Regions from separate parts of the Bacillus sp. GW821-FHT11D08 genome, predicted to be linked through region 1. Evidence: riboswitches for the same ligand, from Rfam matches in the RefSeq annotation. Region 1 holds a riboswitch; each other region holds the start of a gene.
The links. Region 1 has a riboswitch for S-adenosylmethionine ahead of AC1RRX_RS15290 (5-methyltetrahydropteroyltriglutamate--homocysteine S-methyltransferase). Riboswitches for the same ligand answer to the same signal wherever they lie in the genome.

Region 1 (3,132 bases):
ATCATTCATCAGCCGATACAATCTATAGAACCACAACAAGAGCAAAACTTCTTCAACCCATAGTCATTTTTACGGAAAATGACGTTATTTTTTAAAAAAGTGACAATTGTTTGAATACTTTTCGTTTGTTTTTTCGTACAATAATAATACCAAAACTTTTTTTGGGAGGTATGTAAAATGATGCTACTTATTTTTGCTGCTTTGACAGGGTATCTTGTTTTCTCTTTCAGTAAGGACAACCGCCGGAAAACGCCAAAGACAAGCCCGCTGGTGACAGCTGCCGACACGAATAACATCATTGATTTAAATGCGATCCGTCAAAAACGCCGGATGCCGCTATCATAAAAACGACAGCTGCCGCAAAATCGGCAGCCTTTTTTTATGCACCCGGCCGATATGAAACCAACCGCCTCCTTTTTTCGTACAACATAAAAAAGGAGTTTTTTTATGTACCATTTTTACATCAAAGAGCGAATGTTGACGTTTAAGAATCGTTTTCAAGTGTTTCTTGAAAGCGGAAAAGAAGTCTACAATGTTGAAGGAAAGCTGTTTTCATTCGGTGATGAACTGAAGCTGACTGATTTGGACGGCCGCACGCTCGCCAGCGTCAATCAGAAACTGATGTCGTTCGTTCCCCGTTACGAGATTTCCGTCAGCGGCAAACCCGTCTGCCAAGTCATCAAGAAAGTCACGCTTTTCAAACCGAAATTTGAAATTTCCGGACTCGGCTGGGATCTTACCGGCGATGTGTGGGGCCGGAATTTTCAAGTGACAGACGGAAAATCAAACCGGATGACTGTCACCAAATCATGGATGAGCTGGGGCGATTCCTATCATTTGCAGATTGAAAAGGAAGAGGATATCGTTCTTTGTCTCGCGATCGCCATTGTGATAGATATGATTCTATTTGAGGGTGACAAATAAAAATATTTATCGAAATATATTGACAATATGAGAAAACATACTAAGATTAATAGTATTACAGTTTATTCTGAAAAATAGCATATTTCCTTATCAAGAGAGGTGGAGGGACTGGCCCTATGATACCCGGCAACCGCTGTTCAGCAGAATGGTGCTAAATCCTGAAGATAAGGTTGAGATTTGCGGACGCAAGCTCTTCCCTATCCGAGGGAAGAGTTTTTTTATATTTCATCAGGAAAGAAGGAATCGTTCATGTCACAGCAAAACACAGAACAACCATTGCATACGCTTCTAAGAAAAAACCCGCCGTTTCGCGCGGATCAAGTCGGAAGCCTGCTGCGGCCGGCGGCTGTGAAGCAAGCCCGCCTGCAAAGAGCGGCGGGTGAGATTTCGGCAGAACAGCTGCGCGAAATCGAAAACAAAGAAATCATCCGCAGTGTGAAAAAGCAGAAAGAAACCGGCCTCAATGTCGTGACTGACGGCGAATTCCGCCGTGCCTGGTGGCATTTTGATTTTCTCGAAAATTTAGACGGCGTCGAAGCGTTTACGCCTGAAAGCGGCATTCAGTTTCACAACGTACAGACGAAAGCGCGCGGCATTAAAGTAACGGGAGACATTGATTTTTCTCAGCATCCGATGCTCGAAGATTATAAATTCCTGCACAGCATTGCCGGCGATGCTGTTCCGAAAATGACCATCCCAAGTCCGAATATGCTGTTTTTCCGCGGAAAATTGGAAAAAGCGTCCTACCAGAATGATTACAAACAATTTCAGCACGATGTGTCAAAAGCGTATAAAAAAGCGATTCAAGCTTTCTATGACGCCGGGTGCCGCTACCTTCAGCTCGATGACACCGCATGGGCCGTTTTCTTATCAGAAGCGGGGCTTCGTCAGATTGAAGCTTTCGGCACGACGCCGGATGAGCTGCGCAAGCTGTTTGCCGCTTCCATTAATGACGCCATCAAGGACCGCCCTGACGATCTGAAGGTTACGATGCATATCTGCCGCGGCAACTTCCAATCCACATGGACGGCTGAAGGCGGCTATGATGCAGCGGCTGAAACGATTTTTGACGGGCTTGACCTTGACGGATTGTTCCTGGAATATGATGATTCCCGCTCCGGCGGCTTCAAACCGCTCCGTTATGTCAAACGCTCTGATCTTCAGCTTGTGCTTGGATTGATTACGTCGAAACATGGCGAACTTGAAGACAAGGACGCGATTAAACGCCGGATTGAAGAAGCTTCACAATATGTCAGCCTGGATCAGCTTTGCCTCAGCCCGCAATGCGGATTCGCCTCCACTGAGGAAGGAAACCTGATCACAGAAGAACAGCAATGGGCAAAACTGCGCCATGTCGTCAACATTGCCGGTGAAGTCTGGAAATAAAAAAAGACACGCGATCAGCGTGTCTTTTCCGTTTTACAGCGGATCGGTTCCGATTAAAATATCGATATCTATCGTGACAGCAGCCTCTTTCCGGCTGATAAACCGCCGGATGCTGTCATCAGTACATTTCCATGTTAAGGGCGTCATTTTCACAAGCCGCTCGAGGTCAGGCTGCGCTAAAGTCTTTGTGTAACACAGCCGTTTGCGCTCAAAGGTTTGAAAGCCCGCTTGGAATCGTCCGGCCGCAGAATCGGCGGTGTCATTCAGCCGAGGACTGTCTCCGAAGAAGAATTCCCTTACTTCCTTCAAATAATCACGCCGCGGCACCGCTTTAATGACTGTGCCGCCCTTTCGTAAAAGCCTGCTGCATTCCTTGTAATTCCAAGGTGATAAAACAGACATCACGACATCAAAACAGCTGTCGGCAAACGGCGCATCCGCCACATCAGCGACGGCAAAAACCATATGATTCCCGAAGGCCTTTGCGGCATGCATCACACCTTCTTTCGAGAGATCAATGCCGATTCCCGTCACGGAAAAAGCAGGCTGAAGCCATTTGCATACGGCGGCTAAATGAGACCCTTCTCCGCACCCCGCATCCAATATCGCCGCTGATGTTTGCGGAGATTGAATATGGGTGATGATGGCGGCAATCTCCTTTTGAACCGGCGCAAAAAATTCCCGGCTGTCAAAAAGCTCGCGTCTCGCTTCGAACAGCTGCCTGTCATAGCGGGTTTTGACCGATTTATTGAGGAAATTCACATATCCTTGTTTTGATATATCAAATGTATGCCCCTGTCCGCAAATCAAGCTTCGGTATTG
Region 2 (3,132 bases), on a different contig from region 1:
GTGGCGAAGGAAGAGCTTCTGCTGCATAAGCCGCTGTTAGAAACGGTCGTGCATTACGGCAAAATGGCGGAAGAGTGCGGGCTGGACGGAGTGGTATGTTCGGTGCATGAAACAAAAGCCATTTATGAAGCGGTCCGGCCTTCATTTCTGACAGTCACACCGGGCATCCGCACGGCCAGTGACGCAGCTGACGATCAAGTCCGGACGGCGACTCCGTTATTTGCGAAAGAAAACGGTTCGTCAGCCATTGTCGTGGGCCGCTCAATTACAAAAGCGGAAAACCCCGTTGAAGCATATGAAGCAATTAAACTGGAATGGGAGGGCGTTCGCCGATGAAACAGGCTATCGCAAAACATCTATTACACATTGAAGCTGTCTTTTTACGCCCGAATGAGCCGTTTACGTGGGCGAGCGGCATTTTATCACCGATCTATTGTGACAACCGTCTGACATTGTCGTATCCAAAAGTGAGAAATGATGTGGCGGACGGGCTCGGCAAACTGCTGAAAGAGCATTTTCCCGAGGCGGAGATGATCGCGGGCACTGCAACGGCGGGCATTCCGCATGCTGCGCTTCTCGCAGACCGTGCAGGCGCACCGATGTGCTACGTCAGAAGCAAACCGAAAGCGCACGGCAAAGGAAATCAAATAGAAGGCGCCATTAAGAAAGGACAAAAAACAGTCGTGATTGAAGACTTGATTTCTACCGGGGGCAGCGTGCTTGAAGCTGCAGCGGCCCTTCAAAGAGAGGGCGCGGAAGTCCTCGGCGTCATTTCCATTTTTACATACGGACTGCCGAAAGCAAAAGAAGCCTTTAAAAAAGCGGGTCTTCCTTATTACTCGTTAACGGATTATGACACGCTGATTGAAGTCGCGCTTGAAAACGGAACGATTCATTCAGATGACATTGAGAAACTGAAATCATGGAAACAGAATCCCGAGTCAAAAGATTGGTTTAAAAAATAATGACAATAAAAACAGGCCTCAGGGCCTGTTTTATTATTCCTATCAAAAAACTCGGGTTGACTTCTGTTAGAATTGTGCTAAAATTTAGTACAAATCTAAAAAGCTTATCAAGAGCGGCTGAGGGACTGGACCGATGACGCCCGGCAACCTGCGTGTCATGCAAGGTGCCGCATCCAGAAAAATGCACAGCATTTTGAAGATAAGGGCTATACCGGGTCACTGTCTTTCATTCCGCTGGATTGAAAGTTTTTTATATGAAAAAAAGATTGAGGGATAAGACAACCGGCAGAAAACAACAGCTGTTTGATTGTCTCCGGGAGGAGGAAAGGAAAAATGCTAACGTATGACACATGGGAAGAGCCGGCGATTACATTTCCGGAAGACGATTCCTATAAAGGCGCGCTGTCCGTTTTAAAATGGGCATACGGCCACTACGGAGACCAGCTTGTTTACGCGTGCAGCTTCGGGATTGAAGGCATCGTCCTGATCGATTTAATTTCTAAAGTAAAGAAAGACGCGGAAATCGTGTTTCTCGATACGGGTCTTCACTTTAAAGAAACATATGAAACGATCGAAAAAGTGAAAGAGCGTTACCCGGGACTGAACATTATCCTGAAAAAGCCCAGCCTTACTCTTGAAGAACAGGCCGAGGCGCACGGAGATAAACTGTGGGAAAGAGAACCGAACCAGTGCTGCTACATCAGAAAAATTCTGCCGTTAAGAGAAGCGCTCGCAGGGCATCCGGCATGGCTGTCCGGCCTTCGCCGGGATCAAGGGCCGAGCCGGGCGAATACGAATTTCCTGAATAAAGACGACAAGTTTCAATCGATTAAAGTATGCCCGCTGATCCATTGGACATGGAAAGACATCTGGAGATATACTTCCAAGCATGAGCTGGATTACAATATCCTCCACGATCAGGGGTATCCGAGCATCGGCTGTGAACCGTGCACTTCACCTGCGTTTACCGCGGAAGATTTGCGGAGCGGCAGATGGAACGGCATGGCGAAAACAGAATGCGGACTGCATGAATAAAGGAGCTGCCCGATGGAATTAGCCGCTATTTTATTCTGCCTGTTTTTTGCCATGAATATCGGAGCCAGCGGAGCCGCGGCTTCAATGGGAGTCGCTTACGGGTCCGGCGCAGTTAAAAAGAAAACGTATGCGCTGATCATCTGCGCGGCCGGAGTCCTGTCAGGGGCGGTTATCGGCGGCGGTGAAGTCGTTAAGACGATCAGCGGCGGAATCATTCCCGAACAAACCATTACGCTCACCATTGTCTGCATTATTATCGGATCGGCGGCGCTATCATTATTCACGGCGAATGTGCTCGGCATTCCGCTGTCGACGAGTGAGGTCACTGTCGGGGCGATTGTCGGTGTCGGCGTCGCGTACAAAGTATTGTTTTTACAGCATCTTTTAGTCATCGTGAGTTTTTGGGTGCTCGTACCGTTCGTCGCGTTCTGTTTCACGTTTCTCGTCTCGAAGGTATTCAGTTCTCTGAATATTCGAGTCATTTCGAGTCGGAAACAGAAGATTTTAGGGATTGTGCTGCTGATTGCGGGGTTTTGGGAAGCTTTTTCAGCCGGAATGAACAATGTCGCAAATGCGGTGGGCCCTTTGGTTGCTGCGGGCGTGCTCAGCGTGTCCAAAGGAACGCTGTACGGAGGCATCTTTGTCGCTCTCGGCGCTCTGCTTTTAGGACGCAAAGTGCTTGAAACCAACGGGAAAAAGATTACGAGATTTTCAGCCGGAGAAGGCATACTGCTTTCAGGAACCGGCGCGGGGCTTGTCATTATCAGTTCCGTCTTCGGTCTGCCGGTCCCATTGGCGCAAGTCACATCATCATCAATTATCGGTATCGGAATGGCCAAAAACGGGCCGAACGTTTTTCATAAAGAAGTCGTGAAAACGATGCTCAAAGTATGGGTCGTTTCACCGTTTTTGTCACTGTCGATTTCGTATTTGCTTGTCTCCCTGCTGTTAAAAGGAGATTACTATTCCATCTTTATGATGGCCAGCGTGCTTTTGGCAGCTGGCGGAGCCGCCAGTCTGATGAAAGCCATCCGAAAAGAGAAACGCTCTGTCCATGAACAAGGCGGAGGCATTTAACTATTAATCTGAGTTTATTTATCTGTTAACTGGGAGGAATCATGTATTATGAGTT
Region 3 (3,132 bases), on a different contig from region 1:
TTGGACCCCCTTTTTATAGACGCTTTGTTACGCCATTGGTTTCACGCTATGTAAAAAATAAGCATGGCAGCATCTACAAAAAGGGAAAGCCGCTTAAGTAAGCGGCTATAAAATTATTCTCCTAGTGCTTCTTTGCGAAGCGCATCCGCCTTGTCAGTACGCTCCCAAGGAAGATCCACATCATGACGTCCGAAGTGGCCGTAAGCAGCTGTCTGCTTATAGATCGGGCGGCGCAAATCAAGCATTTTAATAATGCCGGCAGGTCTCAGGTCGAAGTTATTCCGTACGACTTCGATCAGTTTTTCTTCAGAAGCTTTTCCTGTATCAAATGTATTGATGGAAATAGAAACAGGCTGTGCCACGCCGATTGCGTATGCAAGCTGCACTTCACAAGAATCAGCAAGACCTGCTGCCACGATGTTTTTCGCTACGTATCTCGCAGCGTATGCCGCAGAACGGTCTACCTTCGTCGCATCCTTACCGGAGAATGCGCCGCCGCCGTGGCGTGCATATCCGCCGTATGTGTCAACGATGATTTTACGGCCGGTCAGACCCGCATCACCTTGAGGTCCGCCGATTACGAAACGTCCCGTAGGATTGATGAAGTATTTTGTCTCTTCATCGATCAGTTCCTCAGGCACGACAGGATTAATGACATGCTCTTTCAGATTGCGCTGAATCTGCTCAAGCGTAATTTCCGGGTGGTGCTGAGTTGAAATGACGATCGCGTCGATGCGGACCGGCTTGTTGTTTTCATCATATTCAACGGTAACTTGCGTTTTGCCGTCAGGGCGAAGGTACGGAAGAATGTCTTCTTTGCGGACTTCGCTCAAACGGCGGGCTAATTTATGCGCCAAAGAGATCGGAAGCGGCATAAGCTCTTTCGTTTCGTTACACGCATAACCGAACATCAGGCCTTGGTCTCCCGCTCCGATTGCTTCGATTTCAGCATCGCTCATTGTGCCTTCACGCGCTTCAAGAGCCTGATCGACACCCATTGCGATATCCGCAGACTGTTCATCAATTGATGTTAAAACAGCGCAAGTCTCCGCATCAAATCCATATTTGGCGCGTGTGTAGCCGATTTCTTTAATCGTTTCACGGACTGTTTTCGGAATGTCAACGTATGTTGATGTAGTAATCTCTCCGCTTACCAGCACAAGTCCTGTCGTTACAGATGTTTCGCAGGCCACGCGCGCGTTCGGGTCATTTTTTAAAATCTCATCTAAGATACTGTCAGAAATTTGGTCACAGATTTTGTCCGGATGACCCTCAGTAACAGATTCAGATGTAAATAGTCGACGGTTTTTACTCATTCACTTTTCCTCCTGAAAAAAGATCTTTTGCAAGACCTTTTCATATGATACGGAACTCGCTCCCTCTTAATACAATGTCATACTATATCAGAGAATGTTAATTGGCATATTTTATGAAATAAAAAAACCTTTTCCACTCGAGGAAAGGGTTTGGTCTGTGTGCCTTTCACTCTTATCGCTCAAGGAAAATATTAAACCTTGCATCAGGTTAGCACCTTGGTTTCCCACAGTGTTTTCACCTGCTTTTTTACAGAGAAACCGGTTGCTGGGCTTCATCGGGCCTGTCCCTCCGCCAGCTCGGGATAAGAGTATCCGCTCAATGAAATATCTTATCGTAAAAGGGCGGAAAGTGTCAATATGAATTAAAGCGATTACGCGCCTTTATTTCGGGAAGCAATGGAAAAACACAAACAAAAAACCGCAAATAGTATAGACTATTTTCAGATATATGTTATACTAATTCCACATTCAGCGAAATACAAATAAACCGGCAAAGGAAGGTTTTTATGAAATTAGTTGATTTAACCGCAGATCTTCAAGCATTACTTGCAAGTCCGAATGTGCATCATAATTTATCGGCTCCAAAACTTACCGAAAAAGTGATCAGCCGAAATGAAGGAACGCTGACATCAACGGGCGCCGTACGCGCCACCACCGGCGCATATACAGGCCGGTCACCTAAAGATAAATTTATCGTCCGTGAACAAAGCACAGAAAATCAAATTGATTGGGGCGCGGTGAATCAGCCCATTTCTGAAGAGGCGTTTGAAAAGCTGTACGCCAAAGTCGTCAGCTACTTAAAACAGCGGGATGAACTGTTTGTGTTTGAAGGATTCGCGGGAGCGGATGAAAAATACAGACTCCCGATTACGGTCGTAAATGAATTTGCGTGGCACAATTTATTCGCGCGCCAGCTGTTTATCAGACCGGAGACGGATGAAAGAGACACGCAAGCGCAGCCTTTCACCATTCTCTCAGCTCCGCATTTTAAAGCAGATCCGGAGACGGACGGCACGCATTCGGAAACATTTATCATTGTCTCTTTCGAAAAGCGCGTCATTTTAATCGGCGGCACCGAATACGCCGGAGAAATGAAAAAATCAATATTCTCCATTATGAACTTCCTGCTTCCGCAGCAGGATATACTGCCGATGCACTGCTCAGCCAATGTCGGTGAAAAAGGCGATGTCGCCCTGTTTTTCGGCCTTTCCGGCACAGGGAAAACGACGCTTTCAGCCGATGCGGACCGCAAACTGATCGGCGATGACGAGCACGGCTGGTCAGATTCCGGCGTTTTCAACATTGAAGGCGGATGTTACGCTAAATGTATCAATCTGAGCGAGGAAAAAGAACCGCAGATTTTTCGTGCGATCCGCTTCGGGTCTGTTCTTGAGAATGTCGTGCTTGATGAAAAAACGGGTGAAGCGGATTACGACAATTCCTTCTACACGGAAAACACAAGAGCCGCATATCCGATTGAGATGATCGGCAATATCGTGCAGCCGAGCATTGCCGGCCATCCGCAGGCGATCGTCTTTTTAACGGCGGACGCATTCGGCGTGCTTCCTCCGATCAGCAAACTGACGAAGGAACAGGCGATGTATCACTTCTTAAGCGGGTACACCAGTAAACTCGCGGGAACCGAGCGCGGCGTGACATCTCCGCAAACGACTTTCTCGACGTGCTTCGGTTCACCGTTCCTTCCGCTTCCGGCGCATGTATATGCCGAAATGCTCGGGCATAAAATCGACGAACACGGCGTTCAAGTCTTCCTGGTCAACACAGGCTGGACCGGCGGAGGGTACGGAGTCGGAGA

Region 2: linked by a shared signal. The riboswitch ahead of AC1RRX_RS06775 (phosphoadenylyl-sulfate reductase) and the one ahead of AC1RRX_RS15290 (5-methyltetrahydropteroyltriglutamate--homocysteine S-methyltransferase) in region 1 are both predicted to bind S-adenosylmethionine.
Region 3: linked by a shared signal. The riboswitch ahead of metK (methionine adenosyltransferase) and the one ahead of AC1RRX_RS15290 (5-methyltetrahydropteroyltriglutamate--homocysteine S-methyltransferase) in region 1 are both predicted to bind S-adenosylmethionine.

The regions. Positions count from the first base shown of each region.
Region 1 covers NZ_JBXARS010000007.1:219,774-222,905, reverse strand. Annotated here, with positions in the region: gene AC1RRX_RS15300 (hypothetical protein) at 178-345, shown strand; gene AC1RRX_RS15295 (LURP-one-related/scramblase family protein) at 448-924, shown strand; SAM riboswitch class I at 1,009-1,095, shown strand; gene AC1RRX_RS15290 (5-methyltetrahydropteroyltriglutamate--homocysteine S-methyltransferase) at 1,174-2,310, shown strand; gene AC1RRX_RS15285 (methyltransferase domain-containing protein) at 2,344-3,132, opposite strand, start outside.
Region 2 covers NZ_JBXARS010000002.1:640,995-644,126, forward strand. Annotated here, with positions in the region: gene pyrF (orotidine-5'-phosphate decarboxylase) at 1-336, shown strand, start outside; gene pyrE (orotate phosphoribosyltransferase) at 333-965, shown strand; SAM riboswitch class I at 1,067-1,171, shown strand; gene AC1RRX_RS06775 (phosphoadenylyl-sulfate reductase) at 1,299-2,000, shown strand; gene cysP (sulfate permease) at 2,013-3,077, shown strand; gene sat (sulfate adenylyltransferase) at 3,126-3,132, shown strand, end outside.
Region 3 covers NZ_JBXARS010000003.1:523,348-526,479, forward strand. Annotated here, with positions in the region: gene metK (methionine adenosyltransferase) at 114-1,316, opposite strand; SAM riboswitch class I at 1,486-1,625, opposite strand; gene pckA (phosphoenolpyruvate carboxykinase (ATP)) at 1,823-3,132, shown strand, end outside.